Regions from separate parts of the Kitasatospora sp. NPDC023385 genome, predicted to be linked through region 1. Evidence: riboswitches for the same ligand, from Rfam matches in the RefSeq annotation. Region 1 holds a riboswitch; each other region holds the start of a gene.
The links. A riboswitch is a leader RNA that binds a small molecule or an ion and turns the genes downstream of it on or off. The one in region 1 is predicted to bind cyclic di-AMP.
Positions count from the first base shown of each region.

Region 2: it holds a riboswitch for cyclic di-AMP, as region 1 does, so the genes downstream of both, AC0B61_RS05865 (transglycosylase family protein) here and AC0B61_RS00085 (transglycosylase family protein) in region 1, are expected to answer to the same signal.
Region 3: it holds a riboswitch for cyclic di-AMP, as region 1 does, so the genes downstream of both, AC0B61_RS29335 (M23 family metallopeptidase) here and AC0B61_RS00085 (transglycosylase family protein) in region 1, are expected to answer to the same signal.

Region 1 covers NZ_JBVOOL010000001.1:14,204-18,183, reverse strand. The annotation lists gene AC0B61_RS00085 (transglycosylase family protein) at 228-1,592, opposite strand; cyclic di-AMP (ydaO/yuaA leader) riboswitch at 1,579-1,748, opposite strand; gene AC0B61_RS00080 (sirohydrochlorin chelatase family protein) at 2,192-3,151, opposite strand; gene AC0B61_RS00075 (DUF397 domain-containing protein) at 3,720-3,980, shown strand, end outside.
Region 2 covers NZ_JBVOOL010000002.1:639,816-643,795, forward strand. The annotation lists gene AC0B61_RS05860 (cytochrome P450 family protein) at 1-1,327, shown strand, start outside; cyclic di-AMP (ydaO/yuaA leader) riboswitch at 1,580-1,747, shown strand; gene AC0B61_RS05865 (transglycosylase family protein) at 1,753-2,553, shown strand; gene eno (phosphopyruvate hydratase) at 2,831-3,980, shown strand, end outside.
Region 3 covers NZ_JBVOOL010000024.1:60,892-64,871, forward strand. The annotation lists gene AC0B61_RS29325 (ATP-binding protein) at 1-585, opposite strand, end outside; gene AC0B61_RS29330 (YiaA/YiaB family inner membrane protein) at 969-1,259, opposite strand; cyclic di-AMP (ydaO/yuaA leader) riboswitch at 1,455-1,613, shown strand; gene AC0B61_RS29335 (M23 family metallopeptidase) at 1,626-2,504, shown strand; gene AC0B61_RS29340 (hypothetical protein) at 2,572-3,447, opposite strand; gene AC0B61_RS29345 (GNAT family N-acetyltransferase) at 3,490-3,980, shown strand, end outside.

The sequences.
Region 1 (3,980 bases):
CCGCGTCAGCCCTCCTGCGCGGGGGATACGCCGGAACCCCCGGGGAGGAGTGGTCGCACTCTCCCCGGGGGTGGCGGGCGGTCATCGGTCGGGCGGTGGCCGACAGCGGACGGATGACAGATGTTGAAATCTGTTATCTGTTACCTGTCATCTGGTAGCTGACCGCTGTCAGCTGTTCGCCGCCGTCCGTCCGCCGAACACTGTCGGCCGTCGGCCGTGCGGTGTTCTCAGACTCGGCCGGCGAAGTCCGGCGCCCAGTTGGCGACGGTCTGCTCGCGGACGCCCGAGCTCGGGTTGGCGGCCTCGACGTACTTGCCGCCGCCGACGTAGATGGCGACGTGGTAGACGCCGGAGTCCTGGCCGTTGTTGGACCAGAACAGCAGGTCGCCCGGCTGCAGGCTGTCCAGCGAGACGTGGGTGCTGGCGGCGGCCTGGTCGGCGGCGACGCGCGGGACGGAGATGCCCGCGGCGCGCAGCGCGGCCTGGGTCAGACCGGAGCAGTCCCAACCGCCGTTGCCGGTGCCGCCGTACACGTAGGCCTGGCCGACCTTCGACTCGGCGAAGGACACCGCGGCGGCCATGCTGCCGGTGGCGGCCGGGGCCGGGGTCTGGGTCTGCGCCGGGGCGGCCGGCTTGGGGGCGGCCGGCTTCGCAGCCTGGGTCTGCGCGGTCGGCTGGGCGTTCACGGCACCGCCGTTCGCGGACTGGCCGGACTTCTGCGAGCGGTTGAACCAGGTGAAGTCCGAACCGGCCTTGGCCGAGGAGGACTGGTCGGCGGAGGAGGACTGGTCAGCCGAGGCGGACGGCTGGGCCTGGCCGCGGTCGCCGAAGGACAGGTGCTGGCCCGGGTAGATGGTGTCCGGGCCCTCGGTCAGGGTGCCGCGGTTGAGCTCGTAGAGCCGCTGCCAGCCGCCCTGGACGTTGTTCTTGTCGGCGATGGCGGACAGCCAGTCGCCCGCCGCGACGGTGTAGTCGCCACTCTGGGCCTGCTGCTGGCGCTTCTGGGCCCAGTCGCTGGTGGCGGAGCCGGTGGCGGCCTGCGCGCCGTCCTGGGCGGGCGCGGCGGGCTTGGCCGGCTTCGCAGCCTGGGTCTGGGTCTGGGTCTGCGCCGGGGCCGGCTTGGCAGCCTGGGCGGCGGGCTTGGCGGCGGTCGAACCGGAGGCGGTGCCGGCCGAGGTGTCGACGGCGGCCGGAGCGCCGCCCTTGGTCAGGCCGGCCTGGATCGAGCAGACGGGCCAGGCGCCGGGGCCCTGCGAGGCGAGGACCTTCTCGGCGACGGCGATCTGCTGGTCCTTGGTGGCCTGGTTGGCCTGCGAGGCGTAGGCGGTGCCACCGAACGCGGCCCAGGTGCTGGAGGTGAACTGGAGGCCGCCGTAGAAGCCGTTGCCGGTGTTGATGCTCCAGTTGCCGCCGCTCTCGCACTGGGCGACCTTGTCCCAGGTGGCGACGGAGGCGGCGGAGGCGGTGCCGGAGACGAGGCACGGGATGGTGAGACCGATGCCCGCGACGCCGATGGCGGCGATCACGCGGCGGGTGCGGCCGGACAGACGGGTGCCGTTGGTGGGCAGCATGAAGACGCGGTCCTCTCCCACGCCTGCGAGGTGAGCTGTCGGATTCGGGCTGGAGTTGCCCGGCCGCGCTTGAGCGCGGCTTCACCCCTAGCCCTGAACCGTTCCGAAGAGCGGTCCGGGGCGACTTACCTGTGGTTCCCCCGCTCCTGCCGTGGTGCGTTTTCGCGCTGCCAGAACATCCGACGGCAGGACTCGGCGTCGCGGATGAACTGGGTCCGTGGAATCACGAACGGGGAGCACGTTAAGCAGACTTAAGTTCAAACTGCAAACACCTGTGACGCTCATCACGGTTTAGAGAGAAGTGCCAAAATGGCTGGCCATCATGATCGTAAATGATCGTTTTTCGGCAATCGCATTGCGGATGTGCACAACTGTCTTTGCCTCAGGAAAAGTGTGACGGAGCGTCGAGGCGCGGAGCCGCGTACTGCTCAAGTCAGGGGGAAGGCGTGATGCGAGCGCCGGAGAGTGCGCCGGTCAATTACCTGCAAATAGCGCCAGATCGGACATTTCTCTCCATGGTCGGCTTAACTCCGGTACGGCGCAGGAGGAGGAGCAAAGCGAAAGGGCCCGGAACGGAAGCCGTTCCGGGCCCTTCGTGCGCGTCGACGGACGCGCGGCGTCTACTGTCCGACAGACCTCTGGGCGGCCGCGTGGGCGCCGCGAGCGCCCTCCATGGCTCCCTCGGCCTCGGCGGCGGCCGCAGCCTCCGCCTCGGCCCGCGCCAGGTCCTCCGGGGACGGCGTGGGCAGCGCGGCCAGGTAGGTGGAGGCGATCAGCTGGCCGACGGTCGGGTAGGCGCCCAGCGGCGCGGCCGACGGGCAGCCGGTCTCCTCGGCGGCCGTGGCCAGCAGCTCGGAGTCGGCCTCCGGCCCGATCACCAGCGGGGCCAGCGCCGGGCGCTGCGAGCCCGTCTCCTTGAGGTGGTTGACGGCCGCGGCCACCGAGCCGGGCACGTCGAGTGCGGCGGCCACGACCGGGACGGCCAGTCGGGCGGCCAGCAGCACGCCGGTGATGCCGGCCGCGGCGGCCGCGTCCTCACCTCCGACGGTGGTCAGGACCACGCCGTCCGCGGCGGTCGCGATGGCGAACAGCCGGGCCCGGTCGGCACGGGCCAGCCCGGCCTCGGAGAGCCGTACGTGGACGGCCTCGGCGAGCAGCGGGTGCGGGCCGAGCGCGTCGGTGACGGGCGCGCCGTACTCGGCGGCGAGCGCGTGGAGTTCGGGCAGGAAGTGGTGCGGACCGGGCACCAGCGGCACCAGGACGGGCATCGGCAGCCCGGCCTCGGCGGTGGCCGCCAGGAGCTCGGCGACGGTGCGGTCGTCGCCGCCCCCGTCCTCGGCGAACGCGCGGGGGAGGTAGCCGACCGTCGCCTGGACGCCGTTCTGCTCGCTGCGGACGACTGAAAGCAGCTCCTCGACGACCGACCGGGACTCGGGCCCGGCGGTCGCGGGCACGGCGAGCACCAGGGCGGGGGCGCTGGCCGGGATCTCGGGGCGCTCGGGACGACGGTGGCGCCCCCGCGCACGGGAGCCTGGAGTGCGGACGGGCAGTGGCGCGCCCGGGATGGCTGCGGTGCTCATGCCGGAGATCGTAGGACATCGGCCCGTCAGGCCTGCAGTCGGCTGCCGCACAGGTTTCGGACGATCGCGGCACGGACCTGGTACGGACCCGGTGCGTTTCGGTCCCGGTTCGGGTGGTTTGCCTACAATCCGGACATACTTCGCCCAACCCCCGTGTGAGTGTGGGCCATTGCCTTGACGTGCCCAGCGGGGCGCGGCGTTGCGGCTGTGGTGCGTGAGATGTCTCACAGTATGGAGGTCGCCTGACGCAGGGTCACGGCGGTGCGACTCCCGGCATTCGAAGATCAACATTCAGCGGGGGGCTGCTCACGGCCGGTTATCGCGCGCTCGACGATTCACTCGGCTATGTCCGTTTACGTACCGTCAGAAGAAGGGCCCGTGAAGAGTTCGCGGCTGCGGGTAAAAGGCCTCGTGCACCTGCACTGTCCCGTGCTGATGCACGTGCACTACAGCTATCATCGCGTCAAGTGGGGCGTTGTGCCGGACCGGTACGGGGCCGGTCCGTTCGTTCGGCGGTGCCGGGGGCGCCGCGCTGGACCACAACTCCGGAGCTCTTCGGGAGATCTCTATGCACGACTCGCAGGACACGCACGGCTCGTTCGACACCTACAACGGGATGGCCGCCGCCGATCTCCAGGGGGTGGTCTGGCAGAAGAGCCGGCACAGCAACTCCCAGGGCAACTGCGTCGAGTTCGCGGCCCTGCCGGGCGGCGATGTGGCGATGCGCAACTCGCGGTTCCCGGACGGCCCGGCGCTCATATACACCCGGGCCGAGATCGCGGCCCTGCTGTTGGGGGCCAAGGGCGGGGAGTTCGACCACCTGGCGGTC
Region 2 (3,980 bases), on a different contig from region 1:
GCCCGACGCCCCCGCTCCGCAGCTGTTCACCTGGGAGTTCGCCACCGACCCGTACCCCGCCTACGCCTGGCTGCGCGAGCACGCCCCGGTGCACCGCACCACGCTGCCGAGCGGCGTCGAGGCCTGGCTGGTGACCAGGTACGCGGACGCCCGGCAGGCGCTCGCGGACGGCCGGCTGTCGAAGAACCCGGCGCACCACAGCGAGCAGGCGCACCGCACCGGCCGGGTGGGCATCCCGGGGGAGCGGCAGGCGGACCTGATGACGCACCTGCTGAACATCGACCCGCCGGACCACACCCGGCTGCGCCGGCTGGTGTCGAAGGCGTTCACCCCGCGCCGGGTGGCCGAGTTCGAGCCGAGGGTGCAGCAGCTCACCGACCGGCTGATCGACGGTTTCGCGCAGCGCGGCTCGGCGGACCTGATCCACGAGTTCGCGTTCCCGCTCCCCATCTACGCGATCTGCGACCTGCTGGGCGTGCCGGCCGAGGACCAGGACGACTTCCGCGACTGGGCCGGGATGATGCTGCGGCACACGAAGCCGGGCCAGGGCGGCGGCCAACGCGGCGGTGTGGGGCGGGCGGTGAAGCGGATGCGGGCGTACCTGCTGGAGCTGATCCACCGCAAGCGCGCTGACCTCGGGGACGACCTGATCTCGGGCCTGATCCGGGCGAGCGACCACGGCGAGCACCTGACGGAGAACGAGGCCGCGGCGATGGCCTTCATCCTCCTCTTCGCCGGTTTCGAGACCACCGTGAACCTCATCGGCAACGGGACGTACGCGCTGCTGCGCAACCCGGAGCAGCGCGGGCTGCTGCAGGAGTCGGTGGCGCGCGGGGAGCGTGCGCTGCTGGACACCGGGATCGAGGAACTCCTTCGCTACGACGGGCCGGTGGAGCTGGCGACCTGGCGGTTCGCGACCCGGCCGCTGACCATCGGCGGCGTGGACATCCCGGTCGGCGATCCGGTGCTGGTGGTGCTGGCCGCGGCGGACCGCGATCCGGCCCGGTTCTCGGACGAGAACACCCTGGACCTGGCCCGGACGGACAATCCCCACCTGGGTTTCGGGCACGGCATCCACTACTGCATCGGCGCCCCGCTGGCCCGCCTGGAGGGGCGGTCCGCGCTGGCCACGCTGCTTTCCCGGCTGCCCGATCTGCGGCTCGCGGAAAGCCCGGAGAATCTGCGCTGGCGCGGTGGCCTGATCATGCGTGGACTGCGGGAACTGCCGGTCGAATTCAGCCCGGAGGGCCGCTCCCCGCATACGCCTCCGCATACGCCGTCGCATACTCCTCCGCATACGCCGCCGCACGCTCCTTCCGCGCCCTGACATAACGGCACGATTCACCGATGCGCCGGTGGTCCGCGCTGACGGAACGTTGTCTCGAGCGCGTCAGGCGCGGTGTGAATACCCATCAACTCGGACATACCTCCGCTGTTGGTAGGCGATCGGGCACGCGCCGTAATTTCTGTGTGATATCGGTGATATGAGCTTGTGATCGGTCTGAGTATCTGTCTACTCTCCCTGGAGTTCGCAGCTGCGGACCTCGTGCGCGGAACGCCGAATCCTGCCCGCCGCGTCACGGGAAACCGACCAGACCCTGGGCAGGGGCGGGGGAACCAGGTTTGTTGCCGTTCCCCGACGGCTTGGGGTGAAGCCGCCCGAGCGGAATCGCTTCCGCGTACGGCGGCCGGGCCACCTCCCGGTCCGAACCCGACAGCTCACCTCGCAGGCGTGCGGAGAGGGACTCCTTCATGCTGTTCGTTGGAACCGGCCGTCACCGTCGTCGTACCCAGACCGAGAAGGCCATCGCCGTCGCCGGCGTGGCGGGCGTCGGACTCGCGATGCCGCTCCTCACCGCCACCGGTGCCTCCGCCGCCCCGGCCACCACCTGGGACTCCGTCGCCCAGTGCGAGAGCGGCGGCAACTGGAGCATCAACACGGGCAACGGCTTCTACGGCGGTCTGCAGTTCACCTCCGGCACCTGGAAGGCGTACGGCGGCACCTCGTTCGCCCCGCAGGCCAACCAGGCCAGCAAGGCGCAGCAGATCACGGTCGCCGAGAAGGTCCTCGCCTCGCAGGGCCCCGACGCCTGGCCGGTCTGCTCGCAGAAGGCGGGCCTGGCCAAGGGCGGCGCCCCGGCCGCGGTCGACGCCTCGTCGGATGCCGAGCCGCAGTCCGCGCCCCAGCAGCAGACCCCGAAGGCCGCCGCCAAGCAGGCTGTCAAGCCGGCCCAGAAGCCGGTCGAGAAGCCCGCCCAGCAGCAGGCCCCGAAGCACGCCGCGCCGAACCGGGCCGAGAAGCCCGTCGACCAGGCGGCGCAGCAGTACGTCCCCAAGCACGCGGCCGCCGCCGTCGCCCAGCCGGCCGCGGCCCCGCAGGCCGCGCAGACCGCCGGCCACGACTACACCGTCCGGGACGGCGACACGCTGTCGACCATCGCCGCCGCCCAGGACGTGTCCGGCGGCTGGCACGCGCTGTACGACGGCAACCGCGGCACCGTCGGCGGCGACCCGGACCTGATCCTGCCCGGCCAGGTCCTGCACCTCGGCTGAGCCGCCCCGCGCCGGGCGCTCCCGGCGCGACGCGCGGAGGGGGTCGGGACGACCGGCCCCCTTCGTCCCCTTCATCCGCTCTTCGTCCGCTTCGGTGGGCCGGGCTGGGTCAAGCAGGTGAACTACCGGTGGGTAGTGGGGCCACACGCTGAGACGGTGCCGAGGCCGACGTGGCCCGGGGAGCCCGGGCGGCTAGGCTCTGGTCCGTAACGACTCCGCAATCGTCCTGGCGACAGCACCGCCGTCAGCCGGACCTGCTTCCGCAAGGAGATGCCTCGTGCCGTCCATCGATGTCGTCGTAGCCCGTGAGATCCTCGACTCCCGCGGCAACCCCACGGTCGAGGTCGAGGTCGGCCTCGACGACGGCAGCACGGGTCGTGCCGCTGTCCCGTCGGGCGCCTCCACCGGCGCCTTCGAGGCGCTGGAGCTGCGCGACGGCGACAAGAACCGCTACTTCGGCAAGGGCGTGGAGAAGGCCGTCCTGGCCGTCATCGAGCAGATCGGCCCGGAGCTGGTCGGCTACGACGCCACCGAGCAGCGCCTGATCGACCAGGCCATGCTCGACCTGGACGCCACGCCGGACAAGTCCTCGCTCGGCGCCAACGCCATCCTGGGCGTCTCGCTGGCCGTCGCGCACGCCGCCTCCGAGGCCAGCGACCTGCCGCTGTTCCGCTACCTGGGCGGCCCGAACGCGCACGTGCTGCCCGTGCCGATGATGAACATCCTCAACGGCGGCTCGCACGCGGACTCCAACGTCGACATCCAGGAGTTCATGATCGCCCCGATCGGCGCGGAGTCCTTCTCCGAGGCCGTCCGCTGGGGCGTCGAGGTCTACCACACCCTCAAGGGCGTGCTGAAGGAGCGGGGCCTGTCCACCGGCCTCGGCGACGAGGGCGGCTTCGCGCCGAACCTCGACAGCAACCGCGAGGCCCTGGACCTCATCACCGAGGCCATCCAGAAGGCCGGTTACGTGCCCGGCCGCGACATCGCGCTCGCCCTGGACGTCGCCGCCTCCGAGTTCTACGAGGACGGCGCCTACCAGTTCGAGGGCAAGGCGCTCACCTCCACCGAGCTCATCGAGTACTACGCCGAGCTGGTCGCCGCCTACCCGCTGGTCTCCATCGAGGACCCGCTGGACGAGTCGGACTGGGACGGCTGGCGGGCCATGACCGTCAAGCTGGGCGACAAGGTCCAGCTGGTCGGCGACGACCTGTTCGTCACCAACCCCGCCCGCCTGGCCCGGGGCATCGAGACCGGCACCGCCAACGCGCTGCTGGTGAAGGTGAACCAGATCGGCTCGCTGACCGAGACCCTGGACGCCGTCGAGCTGGCCCAGCGCAACGGCTACCGCTGCATGATGTCGCACCGCTCCGGCGAGACCGAGGACGTCACCATCGCCGACCTGGCCGTCGCCACCAACTGCGGCC
Region 3 (3,980 bases), on a different contig from region 1:
GGAGTAGCGGGTGGCGTTGTCCAGCAGTTCGGCGATCGCGTGGATCAGTGCTTCGGCCGCGGCGCCGACCACCGCGGTCTCGATCCGACTGCGGACGACCACGCGCTGGAAGGGCAGGATGCGCGACTGGGCGCCGCGGACGACGTCCTCCAGGGCGACCGGTTCCGGCCAGTGCCGTCCGGCCCGCGCGCCGCACAGCACGGCCAGGGTCTGTGCCAGTCGGGCCTGTTGGGCGGCGGCGTGGTCGGCCTTGAGCAGGCCCTCCAGCAGCCCCGGGTCGTCGTGGGTGCGTTCCATCTCGTCCAGCAGTGCCTGCTGGTCGTGGGCCATCACCAGGATCCGGCGGGCGACGCTGAGGAAGGCGCGCTGGGTGGAGGCGGTGAGTTCCTGCTCCTGCTGGACGGCCGCCAGTTCGGCGCCGCGGCGGCTGCGTTCGAGGAGGAGGTGTTCACCGGCGATGTGCAGCGAGCGCTGGAGGGCGTCGGCCCGGCCGCGCTGGGTGACGGACACGGCGCGGTACCGCGCGGCGGCCACGAGGGCGAGGACGGCGAGTATGCCGGTTGCCGTTACGGACCACTGAGTCATCGTCACGCCGCGAATTCTAGGGTGATGATCCTACGAAGGTGTGAACGGATCTCGCCAAGTGACCGGATCTCGTCAATATCGAGTCAATCCGGTCTCTATCCGGCCTCGTTCGACCCCGATCGCCGGGCCTGACGCTGCCTCGGTCTGGCTCCGGCCGGGCCGTCGTGCAGCGTCCGGGCCACGCCCGATGGCTGATTCGCTTCCCAGGATGTGTGGGGCGTGTGTGCAGGGTGTCGCCGAAGGGCGGCGTCCGGTGCAGGAGTGGCAGCACCACACCGTCCCCCGCCCGGGCTCCCCCTCGGGTCCGCGGGCCGGCTTCCTCCGCGGGCCAGGCGCGGAGCGCGGTGGTGAGGGTGGTGACGAGCCGGTCGGGGGCGGCGGGCTCAGACCCCCTCCACCTTGAACGGGTCGTGCTCGGCGAGCAGCTTCTCCAGCCGGGCCTGGTCCACCCGGCTGACGATGTCGTTCGATTCGTGCCGGTCCCGGATCACCTTCGCCAGCGTGAACGCCGAGGTGACGGTGTAGAGGAGGCCGATCCCGAGGAAGGCCCGGGTCCAGCCGCCGACCGGCAGGTAGGCGATCCCGGCGGCGAGGGCGGTGCCCGACAGGGCGAAGGAAAGGACGGCCTGGACGTGGTAGGCGGCCGTCGTGCCGTTCTGCATCGGTGCGCTCATGACGTCAGGATGCGGCCACCCCGTCGGGCCGCACATGAGTAGGAGTACTCAGATGAGTGCTCGGATGAAGGGTCGTTCGTTGACGTCCGATCACTCGCTCCCCGGCCGTCCCCGACGGATGGCTTGGAATCAGAGCCTCCTAGGATTAACGTTTGATAACGCAGCGCGGTCTTCAACGCCGTACCCAGACGGCACCGTGCGCCGTCGCCTAATCCCACCGGCCGGCCTCCGGGCAGGTCAGGGAGCCGGGGAACCACGTTCCCTGGGGTGAATCGGCGGGGCTCCGGCCCGGCCGTAGGAGACCTTCCTGCTCCGAACCCGTCAGCTAACCCGGTAGGCGCGAAGGAAGGAAAGGAGCGCGCCTCCGTGGCGTCGACGCACACCCCGGCACACCCGGCCGGCCCCGCAACCGGTACCCGGCTCCTCGACCACCCCGGCCCGGACGGCCCCGAGGCCGTCGGCCCGGAAGGCTTCGACCCGGAGGGTTCCGGCCCGGAAGGCTTCGTCCCGGAAGCCGACACCAACCGGCACCGGATGCCGCGTCAGACCCGCGGAGCCTCCCCGCTGCTCGGCGTCACCGCCGTCGCGGCCACCCTGGGCGCCACCGGCTTCGCCTCCGCCACCCCGGCCGCCGCCCCCGCCGTCGAGGCCCCGGACGAGACCCCGGTCGCCCTCTCCGCCGACCCCGGCCTCGCGCTCGCCGCCCGCATCCAGCAGCAGGCCGACAGCCAGCGCACCGCCGCCGAGGAAGGCGCCCGCGTGCAGGCCGCGCAGGAGGCCGAGGCCAAGGCCGCCGCCAAGGAGGCCGAGGCCAAGCGGGCCGCCGACGAGGCCGAGCGGGCCAAGGCCGCCGCCCTCACCCTCCCGGTGAAGGACTACCGGCTCTCCGCGCACTACGGCCAGAGCGCCCGGTACTGGGCCAACCTGCACACCGGCCTCGACTTCGCCGCCGACACCGGCACCCCCGTCCACGCGCTCGGCCAGGGCACCATCACCTCGGCCGGCTGGTCCGGCTCGTACGGCTACCGGATCGTCGAGACGCTGCCCGACGGCACCGAGATCTGGTACTGCCACCTCTCCTCGATCATCAAGGGCTCCGGCCAGGTCACCTCCGGCCAGCAGATCGGCAAGGTCGGCGCGACCGGCAACGTCACCGGCCCGCACCTGCACCTGGAAGTCCGCCCCGGCGGCGGCGCCCCGGTCGACCCGGAGACCTGGCTCGAGCAGCGCGGCCTCACCCCCTGACACCCGGCGCGCAGCACGGCGCCCCCGCCCGGCCGCCCGGCGGTCTCCGGGGGCGCCGCGCCGTACGTCATTCCTCCGCGGGCAACTGCGCCAGGTACGCGTCGATCTCCTCCGGGCCCGGCTCCGGCGCCAGCTCCGGGAACTCCTCCACCAGCAGCCGCGGCAGCCCCGGCACCGTCCACTCGCCGAACAGGTCGAGCGCCGCCCCGACCGCCGCCTCCTCGAACTGCCCGAAGTCCCCGGCCAGTTCGTCCGGCATCGGCCGGCCCAGCGCGGTCAGCTCGGCCAGGTTGCGGTAGCTGCGCCGCATCAGGCCCTGCTCCAGCAGCCGCCGCGCGCCGTCGGTGGCCATGCCGACCGACAGCAGCCGGCCGAGCCCCCAGCCCTGCGGGTCCGGCTCGTCCAGCCAGCCGGCCGGAGCCAGCGCCTCGTACGCGGCGAGCCGCTCCTCCTCCGCCAGCTCGGCGAAGCCGGTCAGCCAGGCCCGCACCGCTTCCCCGTCCGCGACCTCCACCCCGTGCGCGTGCAGCAGCACCGCGTACAGCCGGGGCCAGGTCACCAGGTCGGCGCGGCGCAGCAGCCCGGCCGCGACCTCGCCCTGCCACTCGGCCTCCGCGTGCAGCCGCTCCTGGCGCTTGGCGTTGAGCCGACGGGCCGCCCGCTGGTGGTCGACCAGCAGCCGGACGGCGTCGCCGTACGCGAGCGGATCCTCCTCGGGCGCGGGTTGGACGTACAGGTGGAGCCGCTCGTACAGGAGGTGCTCCACCGCGTTCGAGGTCAGTTCGGGCCAGCCGTCGTGCATCCTGCCGTCGCCCAGCTCCAGCAGTGCCAGCACCGCGCGCAGTGGCGCCTCGGCCACCGGCGCGCGGCCCTGCTCGGCCGCCCAGGCGAGCAGGTCGGCGGCCCTGGTGCGCGGGGGGAGCCGCAGGTCTTCGTCGTTCATAGTCCGAACGGTAGCCGCCGGGCGCGGGTAGGGTCGGCAGCCATGGTCCCCGTACGACTCACCGGCCCCCGGCTGGCCATCCGCGAGTACCACCACACCGAGGGTGACGTGGACGCGCTGCACGCGCTGCTCGGGGATCCGGAGGTCACCCGCTTCCTGCCGTTCGAGCCGTGCGACCGCGAGACCTGCGCCGACCAGATCGCGCTGTACCTGGAGGAGGCGATGGCCGAGGAGCGGGACACCTACCGGCTCGCCGTCACCAGGCTCGCCGATGCCGAGGACCCGCAGGACGCGACGCCGATCGCCCAGGCCTCGCTCACCCTCGGCGCCTTCCGCTCCGCGCACCTCGGCTACGTCCTCGGCCGCGAGGTCCGGGGCCACGGCTATGCGGGCGAGATCGCCGGCCTGGTCTGCGACTTCGTCTTCCGCGACCTGGACCTGCACCGGCTGGCCGCCCGGGTCGACGTGGAGAACGCGGCGTCGGTCAAGGTGCTCGCCCGGCTCGGATTCCGGCTGGAGGGGCGGGTGCGGCA